DNA from 3 places in the Bacillus sp. URHA0034 genome. Region 1 is predicted to be linked to each of the others. Evidence: riboswitches for the same ligand, from Rfam matches in the RefSeq annotation. Region 1 holds a riboswitch; each other region holds the start of a gene.

Region 1 (10,093 bases):
CGAAGGCTAGGAAAGCAAGGATCAAGTAATTGGAAAATGGATAAAGCGGTAATTTAAATTGGTTGACTTTTGCCAGGTCGGGTCTTGTTTTACGGTATTTTAAATGGCTGATGACCGTTATTCCCCAAATAAAGATGAAACATACAGTTGATATACTTGTAATGAGTGTAAATACTCCTTCTGGCATAACATAGTTTAAAATAACAGCAATTAAAATTACCACAGTTGAAAAGAACAAGGCATTTGAAGGTACTTTTCGTGACGTAAGTTTAGCAAATGATTCAGGTGCATTTTTATCTTTTGCAAGTGAATATACCATCCGGCTAGTACTGAAGACCGCACTGTTACAGGCTGAAGCCGCGGATGTTAGGACGACAAAATTGACAATTCCGGCAGCAGCTGCGATACCAACTGCAACGAAGACTTGGACAAATGGGCTTTTCGCCGGATTTATGGCGTTCCAAGGATAAATGCTCATGATGACTACTAGCGCACCAAGGTAGAAAAGAAACACGCGAATGGGGATATTATTGATTGCCTTCGGGATGACTTTTTCCGGATCTTTGGTCTCACCTGCTGTAAGTCCCACCAGTTCAATTCCTACAAAGGCAAAGACAACCATCTGGAAGGATAATACAAATCCATTGATTCCATTCGGGAACATTCCCCCATGTTTCCATAAATTCGTGAAAGCGGAAGGTCCGGAATTAGTAGAGAAGCCTTTAAGGATCATGAAAATACCAACTACAATCAGGGCAACAATCGCGATGACCTTGATTAAGGCAAACCAGAATTCCATTTCACCAAAAAGTTTAACAGTTGTAAGGTTCATTATTAACAAAATGACCAAGGCAATTAAACCCGGCATCCACTGTGGAACAGTAGGAATCCAATATTGAGTATAGAGACCAACGGCTGTTAAGTCTGCCATAGCAATAGAAATCCAGCAGAACCAATAGGTCCAGCCAGTAATAAAGGCTGCCATATTACCTAAATAGTCTCTTACAAAGTCAACAAAAGAATGATAGTTCAAATTGGATAAGAGAAGTTCGCCAAGTGCACGCATGATTAAAAAGCAAATGGCCCCCGTAATCATATAAGCAAATAAAATCGATGGTCCTGCTAAATGAATCGATTTTCCCGCACCAAGAAATAATCCCGTTCCTATGGCTCCACCAATAGCGATTAGTTGTACATGCCTGTTTTTTAGGCCTCTTTCCAATTTTTGTTCCTGCATTCGATTTCCCCCTTTACTTTTCAAGGATGTTTACAATTTTCGCCAATTTAAATCTATTAAATTTAAATCCTATTCATTGCAAATTAATACCCCAATAAAAGTTTAATTTAAAAAAGCGCTTACAATTTTAAAGAAAATAATACTACCAAGACCAGCATGTCCTACAGCGTTCACCCAGTGACTCATCCCTTCTTAGATTTAATAGCACAATCCTCCTTTTTTTAGTTTGTGCTATCTCTCCCAACAAAAAAAAGACAGGGGGAAAGATAGATGTTCTTCTATCTTTCCTCTGTCCTTTTACCTGAGAGTTTAACTCCTTTGGTGGCACATGGCTCTCTCCAGAGACGCGTCCTATTATGGTCCTTTTACCTGAGAGATTATTACCCATTTTATTGGGTACTTGCTCCTTCGGTGCCAAACAATACGTTTGGTCTCTCCCATAATATTCATCCGCTATCATACATTTAATTTACATACTACTCTACGGAAAGGATGATGTCAAATTAATAATCAGAATTTATTAATTATTCCAAAAAAGTATATCACTATTAGATAAACGTCACACTTTTCAACTTAAGCTTACCCTTGCTTTACATTTCATCCAAGATTCTGCCATGCTTTTTCAAAAAAATGATCCATCTCCATATATGTGGCTTATCGTCCTTGTTTGTTTTTATTATTTAAGGGCTTTACTAACTTTTAACTTCTTTCCTTTTATGGTTGCATTCTCCATAGCTTGTAACACGAGCGAGCCTTTTCCATTTAGTATATCAACATAGGACATTTGATCCTGGATCGTAATAATCCCAATATCGTCTGCAGTTACTCCAGGAATTTTCGCTATTGTTCCAACAAAATCTACCGCTCGAAGCTTCTTCTTTTTTCCACCGCTAAAATATAGTTTCATGATATCTTGGTTAATTCTTGCCGTTTTATTATTTCTTACGACTCGCCGTCCGCTTATTTTTTCGTCGAAAGCAGCCTGGTTACCAGCCACTTCATGTGGATTTGGTGCATCCATTATTGGAATCTCAAAGCCAATATACCGTTCTATAGCTTTAACGAATTTTCCTTCATAAGGTGTCACAAACATAATCGCTTTTCCTTCATTACCGGCGCGACCGGTTCGGCCTGTCCGGTGGACATAACTTTCTTTTTCCATCGGAACATCGTAGTTGATAACAAGTGTCACATTATCAATATCAATTCCTCGTGCAGCTACGTCGGTGGCCACTAAATAACGGAAATTCCCCATTTTGAAACCATCCATTACAGCAAACCGATCTTGTTGTTCTAATCCGCCATGGAGTCTTTCACACGAATAATTGGATTTTTCCAATTCGGTATAAACCGTATCGACGTGTTCTTTTGTTCGGCAAAAAATAAGACAGCTGTCTGGATTTTCAACGACGGTAAGGCTTTTCAAGAGTGAAATTTTTTCATCTTCCTTCACTTCGATTAGACGATGTTCTATTGTATCCGTCGTAATCCCACTAGCCTCAATCTCGACATGAATAGGATTTTTCATATACTTATGGCAGAGATTTTCCACATCTTTCGGTAAAGTTGCCGAAAATACCATTGTTACTCTGTTTAAAGGAAGTTTATTGATAATTTCTTCTACTTCATCGATAAAACCCATATTAAGCATTTCATCCGCTTCATCTATTACTAGATACTTGATTTTATCTAAAACCAGGGTCTCTCTTTCAATATGATCGATCACACGGCCTGGGGTACCAACAACTATATGCGTTTTTTGTTTCAATTCTTCTTTTTGTTTCGTAAAAGGTTCTTTTCCGTAAACGGCCATCGCTTTGATCCGTTTAAACCTTCCAATATTCGTCATGTCTTCGCGAACCTGAACAGCCAGCTCTCTCGTTGGTGTCAGGATTAAGGCCTGTGGCAATTTTTCTTCCCATTCAATCATTTCGCATATTGGAATTCCAAAGGACGCAGTCTTGCCGCTTCCTGTTTGCGATTTGACGACAAGATCTTGATTTTCCAATGCTAATGGTATGACTTTACTCTGAACCTCTGTCGGAGCTTCATATTTTAATACCTGTAAAGATCTTCTTATTTCACCGCTTAACTTATAATCCTCAAATTTTGTTTCACTCATGTATTAACCTCGTTTTTTTGTATTATCCGGCTTACCAATAGGATTTCTCTCAAAGAAATATCATATGCATAATCTGAATATGGTTCATTATACTTGAAACTTCCGTGGGCATAAACGTTTCTTTTAATGTTTTGCTTTGTTAGGTGTCTTTTCCCTTTAAGGAATGTCTGGGTTGATACCGTTTAGCTTCCTTTGCCTTCGTATAATAATGGGCATATTCCGAAAACATTTCTCAAAAGCCGATTACCTTTTTGTATCTTGTCTTTATATCTCTGATTAAAGGAAAGCCCAGTTCCTCTGAGTACCTTTTTCTGGCAATATGTTTTATCATTATTACAATAAGATTTAAATAACATTTACAAAGAAAATCACCGGAGGAGAAAATTATGTCTAAACCAACCAAAAGCCGCTATCTTTTTATTACTGCCGTTGCTTTGGGAACGTTGCTGAACCCCTTGAATTCTTCGATGATTGCCGTCGCGCTTTCCCGTATCCAAAATCAATTTTCTCTTTCATTTACCGATGCATCATGGCTTATCTCCACTTATTATCTTGCCAGTGGTATCGGTCAGCCGGTAATGGGAAAACTCGGCGATGCGTTTGGACTAAAGAAAATGTATTTAATTGGGCTGATTATGATTGCAGCAGCATCAATTGCCGCTCCCTTTTCTCCTAGTTTTGGTTGGCTGATTGCGATCAGGATCATCCAGGCAATCGGAAGTTCAGCGCTTTTCCCGGCAGGAATGGGAATCATCCGCAAATCAATCACGGAAAACCAAGCGCAGGCACTGGGTGTCCTTTCGATTTTTTCATCCGTATCAGCTGCATTCGGTCCTTCCATCGGTGGATTTCTCACACACTACTGGGATTGGCAAGCGATCTTTTTGGTCAACTTTCCATTCATTTTGGCAGCCTTTTTTCTAGGGCTATTTATTCTTCCCAAAGATAGTAGAGATAGAAGCCGGAAAGTCACCATCGATTATATTGGAATCCTTCTATTTACTTTGTCTATTTTAAGTTTGTTATTGTTTTTGCTGTCATGGGAAACCGGTGTTAACTGGGTTGAACTTTTGGTAAGCATGGTTTTTATTTTCGTTTTTTATACATACGAAAGCAAACAAACCCAGCCATTTATTAATGTACTAACTCTTAAAGAAAACCTGAATATGAGTTTTGTGTATGTACAATTTATCCTGGTCAATATAATTTTCTATTCAATTTTCTTCGGGGTGCCGCTCTATTTGCAAAATGTTCGCCATTTCGATTCCAAGACTACCGGTCTTATCATGCTATCCATTGCGGGTTTTGGCATTATCGTCTCGCCATTGGCTGGTCGATGGATTGACAATCGGGGTTCGAAACCTGCTTTAATCGCAGGGACATCCTGCATGATTGCAGGTTCTTTGCTTCTTCTTACCATCCACGGTTCATCGTCCGCGGCATGGATATTCTTTTCTTTATCGGTCCTTGGATTAAGCAACGGCTTCAACAATCTTGGTTTGCAGACGGCCCTTTACACGTTTATTCCTCCTGCCGAAACAGGTACTGCTTCGGGGCTTTTTATGACATCTCGTTACATTGGGACGATTTTTTCTTCTAGTTTACTGGGGATCCTATTCGGGAAGCAATTTACCACCAGCCATTTCCATGTAATGGCCATCATCTGTGTAATCATCGGAATCTTGATTATGCTGTTGACAATTCGGATGCCTCAGTCATTGAAACAGAGTCAATAGCAAAAGGGACACCGAATCGTGTCCCTTTGTTATAATTGATATTCAATAATAGTAGCACTAGATGTTAAAATTCCACTGTATTTATTAGGATAAACTAACTCGTTAAAAAGAATGATTTGTATGATGTACTTTTAAATGATTCCACTTTTAATTCCAATTCTATTTTAATGCAATCCAAATATATTGCCACAGTGATTAATCACTCTATTATTTTTTCCATCAACAGATAGTACCAATCTATAAAGTTCTTTTAAAATAATTCCGCCGAAGAATCAGGAATTGGAAACAGTTCTGATAACCTTTTTATTTTTCCATCGACATCTTTAAATACAATGTGATCACGATTGAATTTACGGGGGCTATCAATTCCACAAGCGGCAGCTAAGGCAAACAAACCTTGACGAACATTAATGATGTAGTTCATGACTCTCCATTTCTTTTCCTCTGGTACAAGGGCTTCTTGATATTTTTGATCAGTGGTCGTTACGCCTGTAGGGCATTTACCCGTATGGCATTGAAGAGCCATGATACAGCCGTTAGCAATCATAAATCCTCGTGCAGAGTTCACCGCATCTGCACCAATCGCAAGGGCAATAGCAATTTTATCGGCTGAAATTAACTTTCCTGATGCAAAAATTTTCAGCTTATTTCTCAGACCAAACTGATAGGCCTTATCAACAACCGCAATTAAAGCGGGATATAAGGGAAGCCCCATAGTATCTGCCATTGATTTGTAAGTGGCGCCTGTTCCACCTTCTCCGCCATCAACCGTAATAAAGTCCGGATAAATCCGAAGCTTATTCATGGTCTCGAAAAATTCGTCCAAGTTGGATGGATGTCCAACGACAATTTTGATTCCGACAGGTTTTCCACCTTCATCTTGCAGCATTTTGATAAATTGCAACGTTTCGAGCGAATTATGCAAAAATGGAAAGCGATTTGGTGAATTAATGGTTTTCCCCACTGGAACCTTACGAATGTTTGCTACCTTCGTTGTAACCTTCGATCCCTCCAGATGTCCGCCACGGATTTTTGCCCCCTGGCCGAACTTAAGCTCAAACGCTTTTATATTCGGTTCCTGGGCTTTAAACTTAAATTCATCTATGGAAAAATTCCCTTCGTCATCGCGGAAGCCAAATATTCCAGGACCAATTTGAGCGACCACATCTACACCACTTTCTAAATGCTCTGGTGCAACTGCGCCCTCGCCCGTATTAATCCATGAACCACCGGCCATACGGCTGCCATGACCTGTTGAAAGGATATAGTTTTCGCCGACTGCTCCGTAAGATGTGGCAGAGGCTCCAAATGGACCGCGAAGTCTCCATGGAACTTTCCGATTACCGCCAACGATGATTGTCTCTTCTTCATGGTAAAGCCAACGTGTTGTTTGGTCCTTTTCTAGCTGTTCGTGACGAGTAAACAATCCTTCATGATCAATTTTATATTTCATAGAGTGGACATTTTCTTGATTGTCAACCCTTAACTCTTCATTTAATAAGGGAAACAAACCATTTGCAATATAAAAACCTTGCTTATCAAAGTCACGTTTGGAACCGAAACTTAAAAGATCACTTCGATATTTGGCAGAAAAAACAATCCCTAAAAAATCTGTTCGTGAAAATGGTTTTCCACTATTGTCATCATCAAACCAATATTGCCTGAATTCCGGGCCAATCTTTTCTAATAAGTACCGCATCCATCCCAAATAAGGATGTGCTCTGATAATCGAATGCTGTGGTTTCCTTGCTAAAATATTTAACCACAAAAGTAAGGCAATGGGCCCTATAATAAACACAATCAATAGAAAGATAAAAATAGTCCATACCATCTAACAATCCCTCCTTTTCTAACTAATATTGAAACAATATATCCGTAATTCTGATGCTGGGCGGTTATTTTTTCATTACTATCATGTTTATTTAAAACTCCCCTTTATGTTGCATGATACAATTGATAATTTGTTCCTTTCATACGAAAAACGACCACAAGCTCCTTATCAAGCTTGTGGTCGTTTTTCGGTTGTTCTTTATTTGATTAATGCTTTATAAAATTCGAGCTTGTGTATTCTTTACTGACAAAGAAATGATACAATGCCCCATGAAGGTTGGCATCATTATGAAACTTACAAGCAACTACTTTAGGATTGGCTGTATGCAAAGGGTTGACCCTTTTTATTTCTTTAATTGCCCATTGAATTCTTTCAAGCAGAATTGGCTGAACACTAATTCCTCCACCAATTGCAAAAACTTCCGGATCTAATATATAGTTTAGATTTAGTATTTGTGCGGCTAAGTAAATGCAATATTCATTGAAAATCGTATTGGCTTCTAAATCGTTGTTCTTGATATATTTAAATACCGTTTCTCCATCTGTTGGATCTTCAAGTTTCTTTATTTCGGCAATCCTTCGCACCATATCAACAGCAGAACAAACCAACCCAAAATATTCTGCTTTCCTTGTATTTGGATTGATTTGATTCATTATATAACTTACTTCACCTGCAGATAATTGAACCCCGCGGTGAACCTTTCCATCAATAATGATTCCACCTCCTACTGCACTTCCAAGTACGAGTACCACCGAATTTTTAGCATCTTTCACACTTCCAAGCCATAATTCGGCTAATGCTGCACACTTTGCATCATTTTCGATAGTTACATCTTTACCATATCTCTTTTCAATGTTATTTTTCAAATTTACTTCATGTAAAAAGGGGAAGGAACCACCATAATAAATGGTTCCGGTATCCACATCAATTGTTCCTGGGCAACTGATTGCAATTCCCTTTATATCAATTAAGTCATACCCCTCAATAATAGAAAATATCACTTTCTCAAAATCATTTAAATTTGTCCTAGGAGTTGGCTGTTTGCCATTGCTTACAATATTTGCCGCTGCATCCATTAATGAATATTTAACAAACGTTCCTCCTATATCTATTACCAAATACATAATAAATCTCCTCTAATTTTCCCATAAGTATGGTTTAATCTGGCAACAGTCGTTAGTTTTCGTAACCATATTAACCAAATAACAAACTTAATATTAAGGCCTTAGTCCTTATAGTTAAAATCAGGTATGACTGTCCAGCGTCTTCTCAGCTCGTGTGCTACGGACTTAGGTTTACGATCACGTGTAAAGATACCTTTTTTATTTCCCTGAACACGGATAATTCCTTGGCTAGTTGCAAAATCAGCAAAGTTCCATACCTGCTCGCCAACAAACTGATTAAATTCATCAAACACTTCGTGGTTTGCTCTATAGAATTCTACTTGATATTCTTCAGTAAACATAACCGGCTCAACATCGTGCAATCCTGCAACGGTATCAGCACCATATTCGGTCATCATGAACGGTTTGTTAGGGCATCGTTTTAGCCAGCCATTAAATTCGGTGCGAAGCTTTTCTTTAGCTGATACTAAATCACCGCCATCAACATACCAGCCGTAGTAACGGTTAAAGGTAAGAATATCCAATAGTTCCGCAACTTGATCCTTTTCAGGTGAAGATTCAATTTGAGTAACAATAGTAATAGGACGTTTTTGCGGATCCAGATCTTTTGCCAGTTCGATTAGAGGCTTAAAATATTCATATGCCCCCTCTTCCTCCGAGGCAGGTTCATTGGCGATATTCCACATAACAACAGAGGGGTGGTTCTTGTCGCGTTCGATTAATTCCTTGATAACCTGTTGATGATGTTCGAATGTTTTAAGCTCCTTCCAAGTACTTCGAAGTTCTCCACCGTTATACATCACCATCATGTTCAAGTGCAATCCTACTGCTGGAACTTCATCAATGACGACAAACCCTTCACGGTCAGCAAGACGCATGATTTCTTCCGAATACGGATAATGGGCCGTACGGAACGAGTTTGCCCCAGTCCATTTCATTAGGTTGAAATCCATAACATTTGCTGCTTCATCAAACCCTCTTCCATGAATAGGCGAATCTTCATGCTTGCCAAATCCTTTGAAATAAAAAGGCTTATTATTAATAAAGAACTTGCCCTCTTTTATCTCTACTGTCCTAACACCAAATGGCTGTTCATAAACATCAACGATTTCACCATGCTTTACCAACTCTACCCGAAGTGTATACAAGTAGGCATTTAGCGGCTCCCACAGCTTTACGTTTGGGATTCTAATTGTCTCGGAGACTCCTTCAGCCTCTCCAACGATAACACCTAAATCATTTACAGCTTTTACTTTTACTTGTGCCGAACCTACTATATCAATAGAATAATGAACCTTCCCATCTAATGAAGTTACAACCGTTACATCCTTAACATAAGTAGTCGGTGTTGTATAAATTTTCACGGGGCGATGTAACCCAGCGTAGTTGAAAAAATCGAAATTAGGCTGGTTGCGAATAACCTTTCCAACGCCAGGAATATTTTTTTCCGTTACAAAGCCAACCGGTAAGGTTGTTTCATCCACAATATTATTGACTGCAACAGTTAATCGATTTTTCCCCTTTTGCAAAAAGTTATTAATTTCTGCCTCAAATGGCAAATAACCACCTTTATGCTCGACAACGAGTTCTCCATTTACATATACCTTTGCAAAATGTGTGGCAGATCCAAATCGCAGAAACACTCGTTCAGCGGTAAGAATATTCGGTAGTGTAAGTTCTCGTTCATACCAAACCCAACCAACATGGTCACGTATACTTGCATTCACTCCAATTTCATTGAAAGATCCAGGAACTGCCATACTTCTTGTATCGTTTAATTTGGCCTTTTGCCAATTTTCTTGAATTCCAATTCCTGGGTCCAGCTTAAAATTCCAAATCCCGTTTAAATCAATTATGCTTCGTGTGTCTGTAACAATAGGATATAACATCTCTAAATCTCCTTTAATACAATAATAGCTTCAGTGAACTTTGATTCAATTGCAAAGAAAGTAATTTATCTATTAAATTGATTTTAATTTTAGGGAGATAGTTAAAAGTGTGTTACAAGCTATCTCCCTATTTTTCATGCGGTTTTACCAGAAT
Region 2 (10,093 bases), 640 kb from region 1:
ATTTGGGATGCCGCCTGTTTTTTCGAGATAATGCCAGTAAAACGGTCGGTTCATCAATTCTTTATCAAGTTCAATCGTTAACTGAACGATTAAATATCCCGGTTTATTTTCAACAATGGGGCAATCGTTTGCCTGAAAATACTTGAGAAGAAAATCATGAATTTCCTGCTGCTGCATGTGACTCACCCTCCTTCATTGATTGCGCAAATTCAATCATAGATGATAAATTCTCCATCTTAATTCGCATTTCACCTTCAGAACTTGATTGACCAAAAATATCAATAAGATGGTCTTCAATATTGCCAAATTCCAGTTTTGTTAAAATATCATCTAATTCACCGATGACCTTTTCAAAAAGGTGGATTTTTTCATAAAGCAGCTTCAGAATATGTTCTTCAACTGTGCCCTTGATTGCAAAATTATAAATCATGACATCCTTTTCCTGGCCAAGACGGTGGATCCGTCCAATCCGCTGTTCAAGCCGCATTGGATTCCAGGGTAAATCAAAATTAATAATGTGGTTGCAGAACTGTAGATTGATCCCTTCTCCTCCAGCCTCAGTAGCAATTAGGACTTGTGCATGTTTCTGGAACAATTCCCGCATCCAGTCTTTCTTGCCGCGTTTGAAACCACCACGGAAAGGAACCGAGCTGATTCCGTGCTGCTTTAAATACCATTGCAAATACATCTGAGTTGCACGATATTCAGTAAAAATGATCACCTTATCATTTACCTTCTGGATTATTTCAAGCGCTTTTTCTGCCTTTGAATTTTGCTGGACAGCCTCAACCTTTTTAATTAAAAATTGGATTTGGTCCTCAAAAGCAGGTGTTGGATCCTCTTTCTTTTGCAGCATGTTTTTTAGCGTATAGAAAACAGCCTCACGGCTTGAACAAGCCTCACGCTGTAAGGTCATCACCGAAAAAGCACTTGTTTGAGCCCAATCCCCTTCATTTTTGAGAACCGATATAGAATCATAAAGATCCTTCTCAGCAGGGGAGAATTCAATCGGAATGGTTTCAACCTGTCTTTTTGTCCATTCGATACCAGTGTCGGCACGGCGATTCCGAATCATGACCTTGTTCACTAATTCTTTTAAATGCTCATCATCATTTAACGAACGGGCATCCCGTTTATATTTTTCATAAAAGGCGGTTTCACTGCCCAGGTGCCCAGGCTTTAGAAGGGAAACAAGATTAAAGATTTCTTCGATTCGGTTTTGGATAGGTGTGGCCGTTAATAACAAACAAAATTTCTTTTTAAGGTTTTGGACAAATTCGTAGTTTTTCGTTTTGTTATTTTTTAGTTTATGGGCCTCATCAATGATAATGAGGTCATAGTCCTGCTTGTAAATAATGTCCCGGTGAGGATCTCGTTTGGCCGTATCAATCGAAGAAACCACGACGTCGCATTGTTCCCAGACATAGCTTTTCCTTTGCGTAATAGCGGGAATAAAAAATTTGCTATTGAGCTCAATGGCCCATTGGGTAACCAAAGAAGCCGGGACCAGTATTAACACCTTTTTTACTAAGCCGCGGATCATATATTCTTTTAGAATTAATCCTGCTTCAATTGTTTTTCCTAGTCCTACTTCATCAGCAAGAATGGCTTTACCATTCATGTTTTCAATCACCTGTTTTGCTGTTTCAAGCTGATGTGGCAGAGGTGTTAAATTAGGAAGATGATTTGGAGCTTGCAAGCCTTCAAACTCAGGGATAACCAAATGCTTTTCCACATCGATTGCTAGTTTAAAAAGCTCCCAATTGCCCCACGGACCATCGTTGTCTATTCTATGTAAAAAATCATCCTGCCAAGAGGAATCAAATTCAATTTCAACTGACATCATTACAGCTCCTTTTCATACAGTGTTGTGTCACGTCTTTTTGCCAATCAAAAGGGATAATGGTGTTTTAATTTTCTATAAATTTATTGCCCAATGTTATAGTTTAATGATAGGATGATAATAGCTTAGAATGTTTTAAATATTTTAATAAAGTAATTTATTTTTTAAGTATAATTAGTATTACCAAATAAAAAATTATTATAATGCGGATGACAGCAAGGGGAGAGACTACGGGACGTAGCGCCGAAGGAGCAAGCAGAAATGTGAATCTCTCAGGCAAAAGAACTCTTGTTCGACGCAGCTCTGGAGAGCGCTGCAATATTAGCAGCCACCCACGGGGAAAACCGCTTTAGGTAAACTTTCTGGTGCAAGGACAGAGACCTTCTTATATTCATAGGGAGGTCTCTGTCCTTTTTTATGTTAAAAAACCTGGTTCATAAATAAGGGGGATTAATGGATGACTGAATTACAACGTACTCCGCTGTTTGAAGTGTATAAAGAATACGGAGGGAAGACCATCGATTTTGGAGGGTGGGAACTGCCGGTCCAATTTTCCAGCATTAAGGAAGAACATGAAGCGGTCCGTACTAAAGCAGGTCTGTTTGATGTCTCTCATATGGGTGAAGTAGAAGTTAAAGGGAAAGATAGTTTACCATTTTTACAAAAAATGATGACTAATGATATTTCAAAAATTAAAAATGGCGGTGCTCAATACACGGCGATGTGTTATGAAAATGGCGGAACCGTCGATGATTTACTTATTTATAAAATGGAGGACGATCATTATTTACTGGTCGTTAATGCTTCCAATATTGAAAAGGACTATAAATGGCTTATGGACCATCTAGAAGGAGAGGTCATCCTTGATAACTTATCCGACAAGACAGCCCAGCTTGCCCTTCAAGGACCGCTTGCCGAAAAAGTTCTGCAAAAGCTCGCTGGACATACAGACTTAAGTCAAATTGGCTTCTTCAAATTTCAGCAAGAGGTCATTTTAAACGATAAAAAGGCACTGGTATCCAGAACAGGATATACCGGTGAAGACGGATTTGAGGTTTACTGTGATGCTGTCGATGCTGTTGACCTTTGGAATGCCATTCTAAAGGCAGGAGAACAAGACGGAGTTCTTCCATGCGGATTAGGGGCACGTGATACCCTGCGTTTTGAATCTGTCCTAGCACTCTATGGACAAGAGCTATCCCCCGAAATTACTCCCTTAGAAGCGGGAATTGCTTTTGCTGTGAAGTTAAATAAGGAAGCTGACTTCATCGGGAAGGAAGCGTTAAAAAAGCAGAAGGAGACTGGTATAACTAGGAAATTAATCGGGATCGAGATGATTGACCGTGGCATTCCACGCCATGGATACCCTGTTTATAAAGGCGAAGAACGTATCGGTGAAGTAACTACAGGAACACAGTCGCCAACTTTGAAGCGAAATATTGGTCTTGCGCTTATTAAAACCGAATATGCCGATTTAGAATCCAAGGTTGAAGTTGAAATTCGCGGCAAACGATTAAAAGCATCAGTTGTTCCAACACCTTTTTATAAAAGAGAAAAGTAAAAACACGAGGGGAGCAAGGATATGAAACACCGCTATTTACCGATGACTGAACAAGATAAGAAGGCAATGCTCGAAACGATTGGCGTTTCTTCAATAGATGAACTGTTTAGCGATATCCCTGAAAAAGTAAGATTTAAGGGTGAGTATAACATTAAAGCGGCAAAGTCTGAGACTGCACTTATGAAAGAACTATTTAAATTAGCAGACCAAAATGCTGACCTCAAACGGAATGTGTCGTTTTTAGGTGCAGGTGTTTATGATCACTATATGCCTGTAATTGTGGACCATGTCATTTCCCGTTCTGAATTTTATACAGCTTATACACCATACCAGCCTGAAATTTCTCAAGGTGAACTTCAAGCTATATTTGAATTTCAAACGATGATTTGTGAGCTAACCGGTATGGATGTTGCCAATTCCTCCATGTATGATGGGGGCACCGCTCTTGCCGAGGCTGCTATGCTTAGTGCAGGTCATACTAAACGGAAAAAAATTGTTGTTTCTGGCGCCGTTCACCCAGAGTATCGCGAGGTTCTGAAAACATATGCAAAAGGACAGTATCTTGAAGTAGTAGAAGCCCCTATTATAGAGGGAGTAACAGATCTTGATTCCTTAAAGAATTTAGTAGACGAGGAAGTTGCAGCGGTCATCGTCCAATACCCAAACTTTTTTGGACGTTTAGAGTCGTTAAAAGAAGTGGAGGAAATTATTCATGCCCATAAAGGGATGTTCGTTGTGAATAGCAATCCCCTCTCATTAGGTGTATTAACACCACCTGGCAAGTTTGGGGCAGATATTGTCATTGGTGATGCACAGCCATTTGGGATTCCAACAGCATTTGGAGGTCCGCACTGCGGCTATTTTGCAGTTACCAGCAAATTAATGAGGAAGGTCCCGGGCCGTCTAGTCGGACAGACTATTGATGACCAAGGACGGCGCGGGTTTGTTTTAACACTTCAAGCTCGTGAACAGCATATCCGCCGTGAAAAGGCGACTTCAAACATTTGCTCAAACCAAGCTCTTAACGCCCTTGCCGCGTCTGTCGCAATGACAGCATTAGGTAAAAAGGGTGTTCGTGAAATGGCAGCAGCAAATCTGCAAAAAGCACATTATGCCAAGAATGCGTTTAAAGAGGCAGGGTTTAAAGTGGCTTATGATGGCTTTTCCTTTAACGAATTTGTTGTAAAATTAAACAAACCGGTTAAAGAAGTCAATCAAGCATTGTTACAAAAAGGAATTATCGGAGGCTATGATTTAGGACGTGACTATTCACAACTGTCTAACCATATGTTGATTGCTGTAACGGAACAAAGAACAAAGGATGAAATTGATACTTTTGTGAAAGAATTGGGGGATTTGCATGCATAACCAAGACCAAGCACTCATTTTTGAACGTAGTACTCCTGGCCGAATCGGTTACAGCCTCCCGGAAATGGATATACCGGAATTAGAGGTGAGCAGCCTGCTTCCAGAAGGGTACCTTCGTGAAGAAGAGCCGGAACTTCCAGAGGTTTCTGAGCTTGATATTATGCGTCACTATACAGCTCTTTCAAAAAGAAATCATGGCTTGGATTCGGGTTTTTACCCACTTGGCTCATGTACAATGAAATATAATCCAAAAATCAATGAAAATGTTGCCAGATTCAATGGCTTCGCACATGTTCATCCACTGCAGGATGAGAGTTCCGTTCAAGGGGCGCTTGCGCTTTTATACGACCTTCAGCAGCATTTAATTGAAATAACAGGTATGGACGAAGTCACCTTACAATCTGCAGCGGGTGCCCACGGCGAATGGACTGGATTAATGCTCATCCGAGCGTACCATGAATCAAATGGTGATACAAAACGGACCAAAGTAATCGTTCCGGATTCTGCCCATGGTACAAATCCTGCTTCAGCAACGATAGCTGGTTTTGAAACTATCACGGTGAAATCAACGGATAAAGGTCTTGTTGATCTCGATGATTTAAGACGTGTTGTTGGTGAGGACACCGCTGCTCTTATGTTAACCAATCCGAATACACTTGGTTTATTTGAAGAACAAATTCTTGAAATGGCTGACATTGTTCATGGTGCAGGAGGAAAACTGTATTATGACGGTGCAAACCTAAACGCTGTTTTATCAAAAGCTAGACCAGGCGATATGGGATTTGACGTTGTCCATTTAAACCTTCATAAAACCTTTACAGGTCCACACGGCGGCGGAGGCCCTGGTTCAGGTCCTGTTGGGGTGAAAGCTGATTTAATGCCGTTCTTGCCAAAACCAATTATTACAAAACAAAGAGATGAATATATACTAGACTACGACCGACCGCAATCGATTGGACGTGTTAAGCCGTTCTACGGAAACTTTGGTATAAATGTTCGGGCCTATACGTATATTCGTTCCATGGGTCCCGATGGATTAAAAGCGGTAACCGAGTATGCAGTCCTAAACGCCAACTACATGATGAGAAGACTTGCAGAATACTATGACCTGCCTTTTGATAAACATTGTAAGCATGAATTTGTGCTAAGCGGTAAACGCCAAAAAAAATTAGGTGTGCGGACACTCGATATTGCCAAACGTCTGCTTGATTTTGGCTATCATCCACCAACGATTTACTTCCCGTTAAATGTGGAAGAATGTATTATGATTGAGCCGACAGAAACAGAATCAAAGGAAACACTTGATTCTTTCATTGAGACTATGATTCAAATTGCCAAAGAGGCCGAAGAAAATCCTGAGATTGTCCAAGAGGCACCGCATACAACGGTTGTCGGCCGACTAGACGAAACACTAGCAGCACGTAAACCCGTTTTAAAATATCAGAAGGCTTAAGTAAACGTAAGGTCAGATTCCTGGAAATCTGACCTTTGTTATGTTTGAAAATAAAATAAGGTCCCGGAAGTGTTCCGGAACCTTGTGTTTTATTATTTTTTTGCTTTTACTTTGCCTGTCCATTTTTTAAATCCGCCTTGAAGCTGAGTTAAATCTTTGTAACCTCTACGATGTAAGAATTGTGCTGCACGTGCACTGCGCATACCGCTTTGGCAGTATAAAAATACCGGCATATCTGGGCGGATTTCTTTCATGCGCATTTTCATTTGTGACATTGGAATATTGCGTGCTCCTAAAATATGGCCGCCTTCAAACTCGTTTGGTTCACGAACATCTATTAGTTGTGCCTTGCGATATCCTGCACGGAATTCTTCTTCTGTTGCCGTTTTAACAATCCTCTTTTGATAGAAATAGTTAAAAAGGGAGTAGATAATAACGGCTAAAATAATAATTAATAAAGAATAGAGTGAATTCAACTTCTTTTGCTCCTTTCAAGCTTTACTGCACTAGTATTTATTATATAAGTCATTCCATTAAAGATAAAGATGTAAAAGAAAAACTTTTTTTAATGCCTAATAAAATTATACCAGAAACATCTCATTTTGAATTCCTATCAGATTTTGGTAGACTAAAATTTGTAATTATTTTAGTTAAATGAGGTTTTAACATGAAAAAAGAAACTTGGCGTTTTATAGATTCCGGTAATGGCTCACCATCCTATAATATGGCTTTGGATGAGGCTTTGCTTGATTGGCATAGTGAAGGTAAGTTTCCTCCGGTCATACGCTTCTATGGCTGGAATCCACCGACCTTGTCAGTTGGCTATTTCCAGAAGGTAGAGAAAGAAATTGATATGGATGCTGTCAAAGAGCATCACTTAGGGTTTGTTAGAAGACCGACAGGCGGTCGAGGTGTTCTCCATGAGCATGAGCTTACTTATAGTGTCATTGTATCTGAAGATCATCCGGAGATGCCTAAGACTGTTACGGAGGCTTATCGTGTAATTTCGGAAGGGATTTTAAAAGGTTTCCATCATTTAGGTCTGGAGGCTTATTTTGCGGTTCCGAAAACAGCTGAAGAAAGAGATGCATTAAAAAACCCCCGCTCTGCTGTTTGTTTTGATGCCCCAAGCTGGTATGAATTAGTGGTTGAAGGCAGAAAAGTGGTAGGCAGTGCACAAACAAGACAAAAAGGCGTTATTCTGCAGCATGGATCGATTCTTCTGGATTTGAATGAGGATAAGTTATTTAGCTTATTTAAATACCCTAATGATCGAGTGAAGGAACGGATGAAAAAGGCGTTTAAGGATAAGGCAGTTGCCATTAACGCCATTAGTCCCCGCAGAATATCACTTGAAGAAGCGAAAGAGGCTTTTTATGAAGGTTTTGCTGAAGGTCTAAATATTGAATTGGAACCCTACCAATTAACCGAAGACGAACTTGCTTATGTTAATAAGATTGCAAAAGAGCGTTATGAAAGTGATGAATGGAATTTTAAAAGGTGAGCTAAGGAGCGGCGCATGCCGCTTTTTCTTTTTGTTATTACTTTTTAAATAAAGAGGCAAGCCTCGAAATTTGTTAAATTATCCTGTTATTTGACGAAATTCGGCTAAAATCTTTTCTTTTCTTTTAATTCTAGTTTTTTTTGAGTTTGACAAATTAATTGTGATTTGCTGGGTATACAATATATAGTAGTGTCGAAAATATTTTCGGTACTATATGTTGATTTATAGGGTGTAACGTGTTAACTTAAATTTATTAAGACAACTAGATATAGCGTTACAACTAGAATCTAGCAGAATATAGTGATTTTTTTAAAAGGAGTTGTTCTCATGTCTGTAGTTTTTAGACAAAAAATGAATATTGATTTTGAAAGGTTGAATGAGGATATCCGCTTATTCCCCCAAGTACACCCGGTTACCCCAGATATGAAAATAACTCATAAAGGTGTATCAAGATTGGTTATGCTCGACCGTTATACCTTTAAAGACACAGCAAAAATTACCCTAACAACTGGCGACTTTGTTGTTTTAACGATTAAAGAGGATCCGAAATTTCCAGCCCGCGGCTTAGGTACGGTCTTGGAGATTGATTGGGAAAAGAAAAAGGCAAAAGTATTGGTTGAAGAGGAATTTAGGGGAGTGCTTGATGATCCTGAGGAATCTTCAACAGGAACGATTATCAGATCTTTAGATGTGATTGAGAAGCCGTTGGAGCTCTTTTATGAGCAAATTGCTAAGCGGAATGCTACTGGTCTTGCAGCGGTTGAAACAACGGAAGAGAAGCGCCTTGAGTGGACAGAGAGGTTTTATCAAGAGTTAGTAAACTTAAACTTTATTCCTGCCGGCCGGGTTCTTTACGGTGCAGGGGCGAATACGGATGTAACGTATTTTAACTGTTATGTCATGCCGTTTGTTGCAGACTCTCGTGAAGGCATCTCCGACCATCGTAAACAGGTTATGGAAATCATGAGCCGAGGCGGCGGTGTTGGAACGAATGGTTCAACGTTACGACCTAGAAATACATTGGCAAGAGGTGTAAATGGAAAATCCTCTGGTTCGGTTTCTTGGCTAGATGATATTGCGAAACTGACTCATCTTGTTGAACAAGGTGGATCAAGACGCGGTGCACAAATGATTATGCTTGCGGACTGGCATCCAGACATTATTGAATTTATTATTTCAAAAATGCAGAATCCTAGAATTCTACGATTCTTAATTGAAAATACAAACGATGAAACGATCAAAAAACATGCGAAAGATAAACTTAAATTTACACCATTAACTCTTCAGGAAACGGCAATGTACCAAGGTATTGTCAACTATAAAAGCATTCCCGGGTTTGGTGGTTTTGATGAAAATATTATTGCACATGCAGAGGAAAAGCTGTTAACTGGCGGGAATTATACCGTTCATAACTCAGAATTCCTAACTGGTGCAAATATTTCAGTGTGTTTAACAAAGGAATTTATGGAAGCTGTTGAAAACGATGGTGAATATGAACTTCGATTCCCTTATGTAGAGCACTATAATGAAGAAGAAATGAAAATTTATAATGAAGAATGGCACAAAGTTGGCGACGTTCGTGAGTGGGAAAAACTTGGACACAAAGTTCGTGTTTATAAGAAAATTAAGGCAAAAGAACTTTGGAATTTAATTAACATTTGCGCTACCTATTCAGCAGAACCAGGTATATTCTTTATTGATAATGCCAACGACATGACAAATGCAAAAGCATATGGACAACAAGTTGTCGCAACAAATCCGTGTGGTAAAGTGGCTTAGTTTGCCTCACGTTAAAAATTGCGGAATTAAGCGGGAACTCTGAGATTGAGAATCCGAACCGAAGGCTGAAGGTAAAAATTCAGTCAGGGGCAACGCATACGAAGTGATCCTGCCACAGGCAGACTATAATCTTCGCACGAGGCCGCAACATTACTTATTGTAATGAAAAGATATGCTGAACTAACGGGAAATCAACCGTTAGAACTAGTGGATAAAAAGCCGCTAGGATAACAAATGGAACAACCACTTGCACCATTTTCAGTCTGTAACCTTGCTGCAGTAAACCTTGCTGAAATGGCAAATAAAGAATCTAAAACAGTCGATTTTGAAAAACTTAAACAAACAGTAGCTACTGGTGTACGAATGCAGGATAACGTTATTAATGCTACACCATACTTCCTTGAAGAAAATAAAAAGCAGGCTCTTGGTGAACGACGCGTAGGTCTTGGAGTCATGGGATTACATGATCTGTTAATCTACTGTGAAACAGAATACGGTTCTCCTGAAGGTAATGAACTAGTGGACCAAGTATTTGAAACAATTGCAACTACAGCGTATAGAACCTCTGTAGAACTTGCAACAGAG
Region 3 (10,093 bases), 4.8 Mb from region 1:
CAATTAGCCTCGACGAAGCGGATTTTAAGATAACCGGTATATAAATCTCTTCATTGGTGTAATTGGCGTTTGACAGATCTTTTTTGCGGTCTATTTCCTGTGAGTTAAAAAATACGTAGGACTGATCAAAAAAGGACTTTAATGTTTCAGCCTGCTGATTATCCTTAATGTATTCATAGGCCTCACGGAGCTCAGAATGAATATAGTGAATGAGTGAACTGTTCTTTCCAACCCACTCCCCCAACTCCGGGACAGTCCCTGTTATAAGTGACGTCCGAATTAACTGGGTGTAATGGTTTTTCTCCACATCTGATAAAACATGGGAATCGAGCAGATCATCAATGAAGGGATAGGTCAGACCATAGCAGTAACCAAGCCTAATGGCTTTTTCTAATCTCTTTCTTCGTTCAAGAGGCGAAATACCGTCTTCCATCTCTACAACCACGTGCATCATCACACCTGCAATAATTTTGATAAGTTTTCGCTGGGCATGCTCTGCATTCATCCCATCTGGTATATTTTGGGACACTGTTTTTAATTTATCCAAGACCCAGATCATCGTGGATTCAATTCCTTCCCTCTGAGCCCATCGATATAACCCGCCCATACTAAACGATTCGTGATCCTCTTTTCCACCCTTGGTCAGGCTATTTTTTAACTGAGCAACGACCTGACGAATTTTTATCTGGGTGTCAGGAGCATCCAACGCTTTGCCCAGATCACGCATAAATAGGTAGGATATGCTGCGATCCAAATAGTTATCCAGTTTGCCTGTATAATCAAGCCAACGGATATAATTGGAATATCCTTGGGAATTCGTTTTATTCTTTCTTTTCGAAAAAAAGGAGAATAGTGGATGGTGATGAATATGGTTTTGTTTCCATACATTTATATCTTTTGTTAAAGCAGGGACATAAGACTTTTCGATGACTTGGAGATAAAGTGATTGAAAATACTGTACAGCCTTGTGCTCAGCTAATTGATAGGATTTATCCGCATTTATTATTAATTTTTCATTCATCAATATTTATCCCCTGCCCAAAGTTCTCTAGTTCTACCTGCCAAACCGTTTTTATTAAACAATAACTAGATGTATACCTTAAATTATAAAAGGTTTCTCAAATAATAAAAGGCGGCAGGTATCTTATTTTATTCGTTTAAATTAACTACAAGAACAAATTATTCCTTGCAAATGCACTCAGGATTCATTTACTCAGATTAAAATGCACTTCCCTTAAAAATGACAATTTTATGGGTAAGAATAAGATATAAATTCATCTTGAAGGTGGGAATGTAAGTGAAATATGTTCAATTAAAAAATGATAAGATCCCTCCCATAGCACTGGGGACTTGGTCTTGGGGAAATGGAATTAATGGCGGGGACGCTGTTTTTGGCAATAATCTTGCAGAAAAAGATTTAAAGCCCGTTTTTGATGCAGCGATGAAAGCTGGATTCAATTTATGGGATACGGCTGCGGTTTATGGAATGGGCGCCTCAGAAACGATTTTAGGGAAGTTTATCAACGAAAATAGCAATGTGATCATCTCGACGAAATTTACTCCACGTGGGGAGCAGCCTGATACTGCCATAGAGGACATGCTCAGTCAAAGTTTACAACGACTTGAGGTGAATCATGCCGACATCTATTGGATTCATAATCCAAATGATGTAAAAAGATGGACAACTAAGCTGATTCCTTTAATGAAAAGCGGCAAGGTAAAACACGCAGGTGTTTCGAATCATAACTTAGAGGAAATAAAATTAGCAGCTTCGATTTTAGAAAAGGAAGGTTTGGAACTTTCAGCCGTACAAAACCATTATAGTTTGCTTTACCGCTCTTCTGAAGAGGCAGGCATTATTGATTGGTGTAATCAACATAACGTTCTGTTTTTTTCTTATATGGTGTTAGAGCAGGGTGCGTTAACAGGAAGCTATAGTGACAAAAATCCGTTTAAAACAGGGACAAGGCGAGGAGAAGCATTCAATGCTGATGTGCTGAAAAAGTTAAATCATTTAATTGATTTGATGGAGACCATTGGTAAAAAGAGTGGTGCAGATCCTGCCCAAATCGCTATTGCATGGGCGATTGCAAAAGGAACAGTACCTATTATAGGGGTAACAAAGCCAAAACACATAGATGGTGCCATTTCGGCTGCTGAAATTGTGTTAACAGAACAGGAACTCAAAGAGTTAGAATCAGCAGCAAAGGCAACAGGGGTCGAAATTAAAGGAGCTTGGGAAAAAAGTATGCACATATAAAGCGCAAGCGCCTTGGTAAGCCCCGACAAGCATAAGACAAGCCGGCCGAAAGGTTGCTTTTTAACCTTTTGAACGGCTTGGCTGTAGACCATCGAGGGGCTAGGCGCTGGAGCTAGACAATTTTCAAAGTCAAAAACCTTTATACTTTCTAACAAAAAGGCCTATTCCATCCATGTTGTAACAAGCCTTTTTCTGTGTATCCTAAGCATACGTTTCCGTTTCCATTTTGTTAAATAACTGAATTAGGTCCTTTAATGTATAAAGCTTAGCGGTTAAAAGATAAAGCTCTTCGTAATTATTTTTTACATAATCATCTATAACATCGATTCCCTTTTTAAAGCCATCAACTAAATAATAAGTATACTTTCCATCCCAGGAGTACTGATTGATTCGTAATAATTCTTCCGCGATCATCTGGAACTTATATTCCTCAACGAGGAGTTTAACTTGATATAATTTATCGATATTAAACCTAAAGCTGTTTTTGATCTCATGATTTTTTTCGACATATAAAATAAATTCATTTATATTTTTTGCTAACATAATCGCTTTTTGCATCTCAAACTTCAATTCCCTTACCCCCTATTTTGTTAAAATGCTGTCCTTAGGAAAATTGTATGATTTCTTTCTGTAATCTGACACTCCAACGTTTTATTGTTGACATTACATCATGACCCTGTTTATAATTTACTTCGCATACGAAATGTTCTTATAGTTAATATTAGAAAATAGAAAGAAAGGAGGGATAGAAACTGGACATATTAAATAATGAAATATTAGTGAGCTTTTTGGAAATAAATAAAGCCTACAACAGGCTTGTTAAATTTGATGCAGAAAGATTAGGGATTACCCCTGTTCAATTAAAGGCACTATTCAAGATTAACAATAACCCTAATATTAGTTTAGGTGAACTCGCTGAAAAATTAAGACTGACGAATAGCACTGTTAGTGGCGTGATTGATCGCCTTGTTCATAGCGGACTAGTCGAAAGAGTGGTACCTCCTGGCGATAGAAGGACCATCTCTATTCTTTTAACAAGCGATGGAAAAAAAACATTAGAACAGTTTAATTCTTCTGATTCGATGCTAATCAAGAAGATCACAGAAGTCCTAGATCTACCGGAAGAGGAAATCACTCATCTGCTGCGGCTTCACCAACTCGTTTTAAAAAGGCTAACAATTGAGGAGGAATAATTGAATGAGTACGAAACGTTTACTTTTGGTCAACATTATTATTTTAATTGTTTTAGTAGGTGGAGGATTTGCAGGATATGCCTACTACAATAAAACTGTTAATTATTTATCAACAGATAACGCGCAAATCGCCGGACAACAAGTAACAATTGCTGCCCCTGCAAACGGAAAATTAACAGATTGGGCAGGTAAAGTGGGGGACAATTTTTCTAAAAATAGTCCGATTGGAACAATTCTTACCACTGGGCCAGATGGCGAACCAACTGAAATGAAAGTAACTTTGCCAACTGACGGAACAGTTGTCCAAAGTAATGCAGTCGAAAATTCATTTGTAGCAGCTGGAACTCCGCTTGCACAAGTATATGATTTAAACAATTTATGGGTAACAGCTAACATTGATGAAACAAAGGTTGACGAAATTGCCGTAGGCCAGGACGTTGACATTTATGTTGATGCTTTCCCTAATTCAACTTTAAAAGGAAAAATCCAACAAATCGGTTTAGCAACTGCAAGTACTTTTTCATTGTTACCTAGTTCAAATAATACAGCTAACTACACGAAAGTGACTCAAGTGGTTCCTGTGAAAGTATCAATTGATGATAATAAAGGTGTAGGAATTGTTCCTGGTATGAACGTGACCGTGCGAATTCATAAGTAGGTGATAAAATGTCAATATATATCACGGTTTATGCCATAATTTGTATTTTGGTACTACTTTTGATTAATTTTGGTGTATTTAAACAAAGAAAACCAAAAATTAATCAAAGTGAACTTAAAAATCAAGAGGTAGAAGATATTCCTCAATCGCCAATCCTTGATAAAAAAGATCTTCATCAAAATCTTGATCTATCAAGCGAAGTGGAAGAAATGCTTGAAGATAACGCTATAACCGAGCCAGCTTTAGAGTATGTTCAAGCGGATGTTCAGCCGAAAGAAGAAATGATTACACAGTCTAAACAAGCAGAAAAGGAATCCGAAAAGTCTGCAGGAACTGGGAAAATTCTTACTGCCTTAATGCTTGGTGCATTTGTCGCCATTCTAAACCAAACTTTACTGAATGTTGCAATTCCACATATTATGAATGATTTAGGTGTTTCAGCAAGTACTGTGCAATGGCTATCAACGGGCTATATGCTAGTTAATGGAATTCTAATTCCGGTCACAGCTTATTTGATTGAAAAGTTTGGAACGAGAAAGCTTTTCCTTACTGCCATCTTTCTTTTCACTATAGGTTCTCTGGTTTGTTCGCTTTCATTAAACTTTTCTATGTTAATGATTGGGCGGGTCATCCAAGCTAGTGGTGCAGGTATTATTATGCCTCTCTTGATGACAGTCTTTTTCGCCCTCTTCCCTCCGGAAAAACGCGGGAAGGCCATGGGCCTCATGGGGGTTGTCATGATCTTTGCTCCTGCTATTGGCCCGACCTTATCCGGTTGGCTGATTGGACATTATTCATGGAGATTATTGTTTGATATTGTCATTCCCATTGGTGTAATTGATTTAATTTTAAGCTTCATGTGGATGAAAGACGTAACTAAAACGACGAATCCTAAATTTGATTTCCCAGGATTATTATTTTCAACCCTAGGGTTTGGTTTCTTGTTATATGGGTTTAGTGAAGCAGGAAGCGATGGCTGGAGCAGTTCAACGGTTGTCATTTCATTAACAATTGGAATTTTGTCTATACTGGCCTTTATCTGGCGTGAGTTAACGACTGAGAAGCCAATGTTGGATTTACGGGTGTTTAAATATGATATTTTTGCCTTAACCACCATTATAAGTATGATTGTCAATATGGCTATGTTTGGTGCCATGATCTTACTGCCAATTTATTTGCAAAATATTCGAGGTTTTTCTGCCTTAGATTCTGGTTTATTGATGCTCCCAGGTGCGATTATCATGGGTATTATGTCGCCGATTTCCGGTGCACTTTTTGATAAAATCGGTGCAAGATGGCTTGGCGTGATCGGTTTAACGATAACTGTTATTACAACATGGCAATTTACTAAATTAAGTATGACAACAAGTTATTCCCATCTACTCCTTCTTTATGTATTTAGGATGTTTGGAATGTCATTCATTATGATGACGATTATGACAGAAGGTTTAAACCAATTGCCTCGTCACCTTGGGGCACACGGTACGGCAGCGTCAAATACAGCAAGACAAATTGCTGGTAGTATCGGTACGGCATTCCTTGTTACCGTTATGACAACTAGGTCAGGGGTACATTATGGTGAATATATTAGTACCATGACTAGCGCGAATCCCTTCATTGCGGGTCAATTTTCACAGCTTACTCAAAGCTTAGGAGCTTTAACACACATGCCGGCTGCTGGGAAACCACTTACTACCTATTTGCTTTATGGTCAAGTAATGCAACAAACAACAATAGATGGGATTAATGATGCATTTATTGTGGCAACACTGATTGCTTTTGTAGCCTTGGTTTTAGTTTTCTTTGTAAAACGGGCACAGATAAAAAAGTAAAATATTAATTGGATAGAGGCTTTCCAAGAGACTAATTCTTTGGGAAGTCTCTATTTTATTGTACATTGAATAATAAAAAGCCGCTCAGCAAAACTGAGCGGCTTAGAAAATGAATGACCTTATAGTCCAAGGGCTTTTCTCGTATTTGGTCCTACCACGCCATCTACTTGCAGGTGATTAGTTCTTTGGAAGTTTCGGACTGCGCTATCGGTGTTTGCCCCAAAGATGCCATCATACCCTTTGGTGTTGTAGCCTAGTGCTGTGAGTTTTTTCTGAAGCGTTACAACAGCTGGCCCGCGACTACCTTTTTTTAGGGTTTCCCCGATTGTAGTAACAGGGACAGAAGGTGTACCTTTCCCGCTTTTCAATCCATTTGCCACTGCGATTGCGTCGAAGGAGCTTTTGGATGTTGTAATGACAACCGGTGTATTAACTGGCACCTGATTGAATAGCCACTCTACTTCATTATCATACATTCGGACACAGCCGCTGCTCACATATCCTCCAATAGAACTTGGGTTATTGTTCCCATGAATCCCGTAGGTTGTTCCCCATGTTCCACGGGCATTTAAACCCATCCAGCGGTTACCTAGTGGATTGCGCGGGTCTCCTCCTGGAATGTGACCTTTGTAGTATGGACGGTTAACAATTTTGTTAACAATTTTGAATTTGCCTTCTGGTGTTAGTGAACTACTTCTTCCTGTTCCTACTTTGAATTGTTTTTTCAAGACGCCGTTTTCATAGTAAGCCAGCTGGTTGTTTGCTTTGTTAATGATAATAAACTTGTTGACGGTAGCGGCCGAACTAGAAGGTACACCAAAACATAAGCTAAACAACATAAGAAAAGCCAAACTAACAAAGATTAACCATTTTCTTTGCAAATTGATCCCCCCATCACCCATTAAATTGACTAATCCGTGTATTTTATGTTTGCTGGCATATCCACATTACAAATTTGTTAGTAATATAACAATCTAGTTTTCTGTGTTACGCCAACATTTCCATATTATTAATATTTCTACATATTTTACCTTTTCTCCTTTATAACGAACAAAAAAATATCCTTTTTTTATTTTGAAAGGCAGGTTTTGATTAACTGCCCCTTCCTTTTTACATATTGCTACATACTTAATCGGAGTTACTTTCCCCTTTTTAATTAAGTGCTTTTTAGTACAGAAATAATAAATCAATAGATTTAAATAACCACAAAAAAACTAACCCACTATTATGTATGGGTTAGTTCTTTCAGATTAGTTAATAATCGTTATGCCGAAACTCTAATATTCTTATCCTTTTTTCTATTAAACGAATACAAGATAAATAAAAGAATAAACCATATTGGTGTTAAAAATAAAGCAGTACGAGTAGCTTCAGCAAATAGCATGACAATTAGAATGAAAGCAAATAAGGCTAAGACCGCATAATTAATAAACGGTGTAAATGGTGCTTTAAAGGTCGATTTTTTTCGAAGATCTGGCCGTAGTTTCCGATACCGTATATGACAAACTAAGATAATCCCCCAAACCCAAATAAAGCAAATCGCACTTATCGTTGTCACGATACCAAAAGCTTGTTCAGGAATTACCTTGCTTAAAAGGGCTCCGCTTGATAGAACAAGTGCTGAAACAAATAAAGCATTACTTGGTACATGATTTTTATTTAATTTTGCAAATTGGGATGGACCTTGGGCTTTAGAGCTTAAATTAAATAAGATTCGGCTGGTTGAAAACAAACCACTGTTGCAGGCCGATGCTGCAGATGTTAAGACAACAAAATTAATAATTCCTGCCGCAATCGGAATTCCTACTAAACTAAATGTCTTTACAAAAGGGCTGTTTTCTGCATTCAATTGTGTCCAAGGATTGATACATAAAAGGATAAACAGTGCTCCCACATAGAAAAATAGAATTCTTAACGGAATTTTATTGATCGCTGACGGGATATTTTTTTGAGGATTTGATGTTTCCGATGCTGATACACCCACCAATTCAACCCCTACATAGGCAAATACCACCATTTGAAAAGAAAGTAAGAAACCTGACACACCATGTGGGAATAGTCCGCCATATTCCCAAATATTTTTTACTGAAACGGCAGCCACATCTGTTTTAAACCCTATGACTAATAAAATAACTCCTATCCCGATTAAAGCAAGAATCGTAATGACTTTAATTAAAGCAAACCAAAATTCTAATTCGCCAAATAGTTTCACTGTTAATAAATTCAAACCTAATAATAGTACTAGGCAGACGATGGCTGGAACCCATTGCGGTATATTAAACCAATATTGTACATATACACCAACGGCTATAATATCCGCCATGGCTGTCATGATCCAACAAAACCAATACGTCCACCCCGTTACAAATCCGGCCCATGGTCCAATGTAGTCTTCCGCAATATCTGTAAAAGATTTATAACCTGCTTTTGATAAAAGAAGTTCTCCTAAAGCCCTCATTACAAAGAAACAGGCGATGCCGACAATTACATAGGCAAACATAATCGATGGACCAGCTAACTGTATGGCCCTGCCTGAACCTAAAAATAACCCTGTTCCAATCGTACCGCCAATCGCAATCAGTTGTACGTGTCTGTTTTTTAAATCCCTTTTTAATTCTTGTTGTGCCACTTAAAACTCCCCCTAATGGTAGTAATAGTACTTCTTGTACTTGTGAAGCAATGAACAAGAAGCAAACCAATAAAAAAGAGACTGGAATATCTCCAATCTCTCAGGGCGTAAGAATAACAAAAATTATCTATTACTCTTTTGGGATAGAATAATAAATAGTCTTCGTACTCTTCTGTCCTTTTGCCTGAGATTGTGAACCCTTCGGCGCCGCAAGTGTGCGGTCTCTCCAGAAGCTGCTCCTGCTATAGTGTGATCCATAGCAATCATAGCTTGCTAAATATGTAGTTAGTAAGTTTGAAAAAGTGAATCAATTTCAAACTATCGCTGAATAATTTATTATTTTAGTAGTATTTGTTCTAATTGTCAACATATAAAATTATCTGCTAAGAACCTTACCCGGAAGACCGGCTTTACCCACAAAAATAGATGGTGAATAACACCATCTATTTTTGATATTCTGCATATTGAGACACTTTCTTCGATGTCTTGATGAGTTCTAACCTCAAATGCATTAATCTCCTCTACTCATTTTTTTCCTCAGATGGGGCATCGAGCAAATTTAGATTCTGTGATTCTAGAACTTCAGCTCGGCTTTGACCATACAGCCCGACATAGATATGCTCAATCTCTTCGCCGGTTAGATCGCCACGCTTTAAAAGCTCCTCAGCAATTCTGTGAACAAAATCAGCGTTATCATTCACAAGCTTCTTTACTTTCGTCATTTCACTCTTTAGGAGTTCATTGATTTTGCCGCGCAGCGCTCTAAGACCATCTGTGCGCGAACCGACGGCGAGCCAGCTGAACAATTCCTCACCCATACCGACAATCCCTAGATAGGCACCGGCTAGTTCTGTTGCCTGTCTCAAGTCGGAAGTAACCCCGTTTAATTTTTTATTTAAAAACTCCTCTTCCACCGCACGTGCTGCCAAACATACTTGGATTTCCGCTAATATTTCTTTATCGGTGCGATTATATCGTTCATGCGTTGGCTTAGTAGCTGCAAGACCAAGTGCACCGCCCCTGCGGATAATCGTTACTTTCCATACTCGTGCATGAGGCTTAAGCAGGAACTGTGCGACGGCATGACCAGCCTCATGATAAGCAACATTCCTTTTTTCATCTTCACTCATGGACCTTAACGGCTGTTTAAGCCCCCATTCATAGGTCTCCATTGCGGCACGGAAATCTTCATAGCTTGTAACTTGGGCTCCGCGTTGATGGGCGATAACGACCGCTTCGTTAACGATATGCTTGATTTGTGCTGGGGAGTAGCCAATGGTATCAAGTGCTGCCCGTTCAGGGGTAATAGAAGAGTCTCTTTTCACCTTTTCAAGGTAGTATTGGAAAACGTCAATTCGGCCATCATAGTCAGGGGAATCAACCCAGAGTTTTCGGTCAAAACGGCCTGGACGGAGCAGTGCTTGGTCAAGTACATCGGGAAGGTTCGTTGCCCCAACCGTTAAGACAGCAGGCCGGTCTGCCCTTTTTTTACGAAGTCCCACCGTACGAAGGAGCTTGGAG

The links. A riboswitch is a leader RNA that binds a small molecule or an ion and turns the genes downstream of it on or off. The one in region 1 is predicted to bind glycine.
Region 2: it holds a riboswitch for glycine, as region 1 does, so the genes downstream of both, gcvT (glycine cleavage system aminomethyltransferase GcvT) here and ACZ9EE_RS27940 (amino acid permease) in region 1, are expected to answer to the same signal.
Region 3: it holds a riboswitch for glycine, as region 1 does, so the genes downstream of both, ACZ9EE_RS05075 (amino acid permease) here and ACZ9EE_RS27940 (amino acid permease) in region 1, are expected to answer to the same signal.

The regions. Positions count from the first base shown of each region.
Region 1 is NZ_JBWCDK010000002.1:5,327,173-5,337,265, reverse strand. It holds gene ACZ9EE_RS27940 (amino acid permease) at 1-1,237, opposite strand, end outside; glycine riboswitch at 1,525-1,581, opposite strand; glycine riboswitch at 1,585-1,687, opposite strand; gene ACZ9EE_RS27935 (DEAD/DEAH box helicase) at 1,914-3,359, opposite strand; gene ACZ9EE_RS27930 (MFS transporter) at 3,746-5,095, shown strand; gene ACZ9EE_RS27925 (glutamate synthase-related protein) at 5,346-6,926, opposite strand; gene ACZ9EE_RS27920 (ROK family protein) at 7,133-8,050, opposite strand; gene uidA (beta-glucuronidase) at 8,152-9,939, opposite strand; gene ACZ9EE_RS27910 (MFS transporter) at 10,074-10,093, opposite strand, start outside.
Region 2 is NZ_JBWCDK010000002.1:4,687,595-4,697,687, forward strand. It holds gene ACZ9EE_RS24560 (YqhG family protein) at 1-177, opposite strand, end outside; gene ACZ9EE_RS24565 (DEAD/DEAH box helicase) at 155-1,843, opposite strand; glycine riboswitch at 2,053-2,141, shown strand; gene gcvT (glycine cleavage system aminomethyltransferase GcvT) at 2,301-3,404, shown strand; gene gcvPA (aminomethyl-transferring glycine dehydrogenase subunit GcvPA) at 3,426-4,772, shown strand; gene gcvPB (aminomethyl-transferring glycine dehydrogenase subunit GcvPB) at 4,765-6,225, shown strand; gene ACZ9EE_RS24585 (rhodanese-like domain-containing protein) at 6,318-6,701, opposite strand; gene ACZ9EE_RS24590 (lipoate--protein ligase family protein) at 6,893-7,729, shown strand; partial or broken gene ACZ9EE_RS24595 (vitamin B12-dependent ribonucleotide reductase) at 8,057-9,499, shown strand; partial or broken gene ACZ9EE_RS24600 (vitamin B12-dependent ribonucleotide reductase) at 9,746-10,093, shown strand, end outside.
Region 3 is NZ_JBWCDK010000002.1:571,982-582,074, forward strand. It holds gene ACZ9EE_RS05040 (polyprenyl synthetase family protein) at 1-1,021, opposite strand, end outside; gene ACZ9EE_RS05045 (aldo/keto reductase) at 1,298-2,260, shown strand; gene ACZ9EE_RS05050 (hypothetical protein) at 2,462-2,830, opposite strand; gene ACZ9EE_RS05055 (MarR family winged helix-turn-helix transcriptional regulator) at 3,049-3,453, shown strand; gene ACZ9EE_RS05060 (HlyD family secretion protein) at 3,458-4,111, shown strand; gene ACZ9EE_RS05065 (DHA2 family efflux MFS transporter permease subunit) at 4,120-5,943, shown strand; gene ACZ9EE_RS05070 (L,D-transpeptidase family protein) at 6,063-6,824, opposite strand; gene ACZ9EE_RS05075 (amino acid permease) at 7,208-8,572, opposite strand; glycine riboswitch at 8,735-8,812, opposite strand; gene ACZ9EE_RS05080 (AAA family ATPase) at 9,094-10,093, opposite strand, start outside.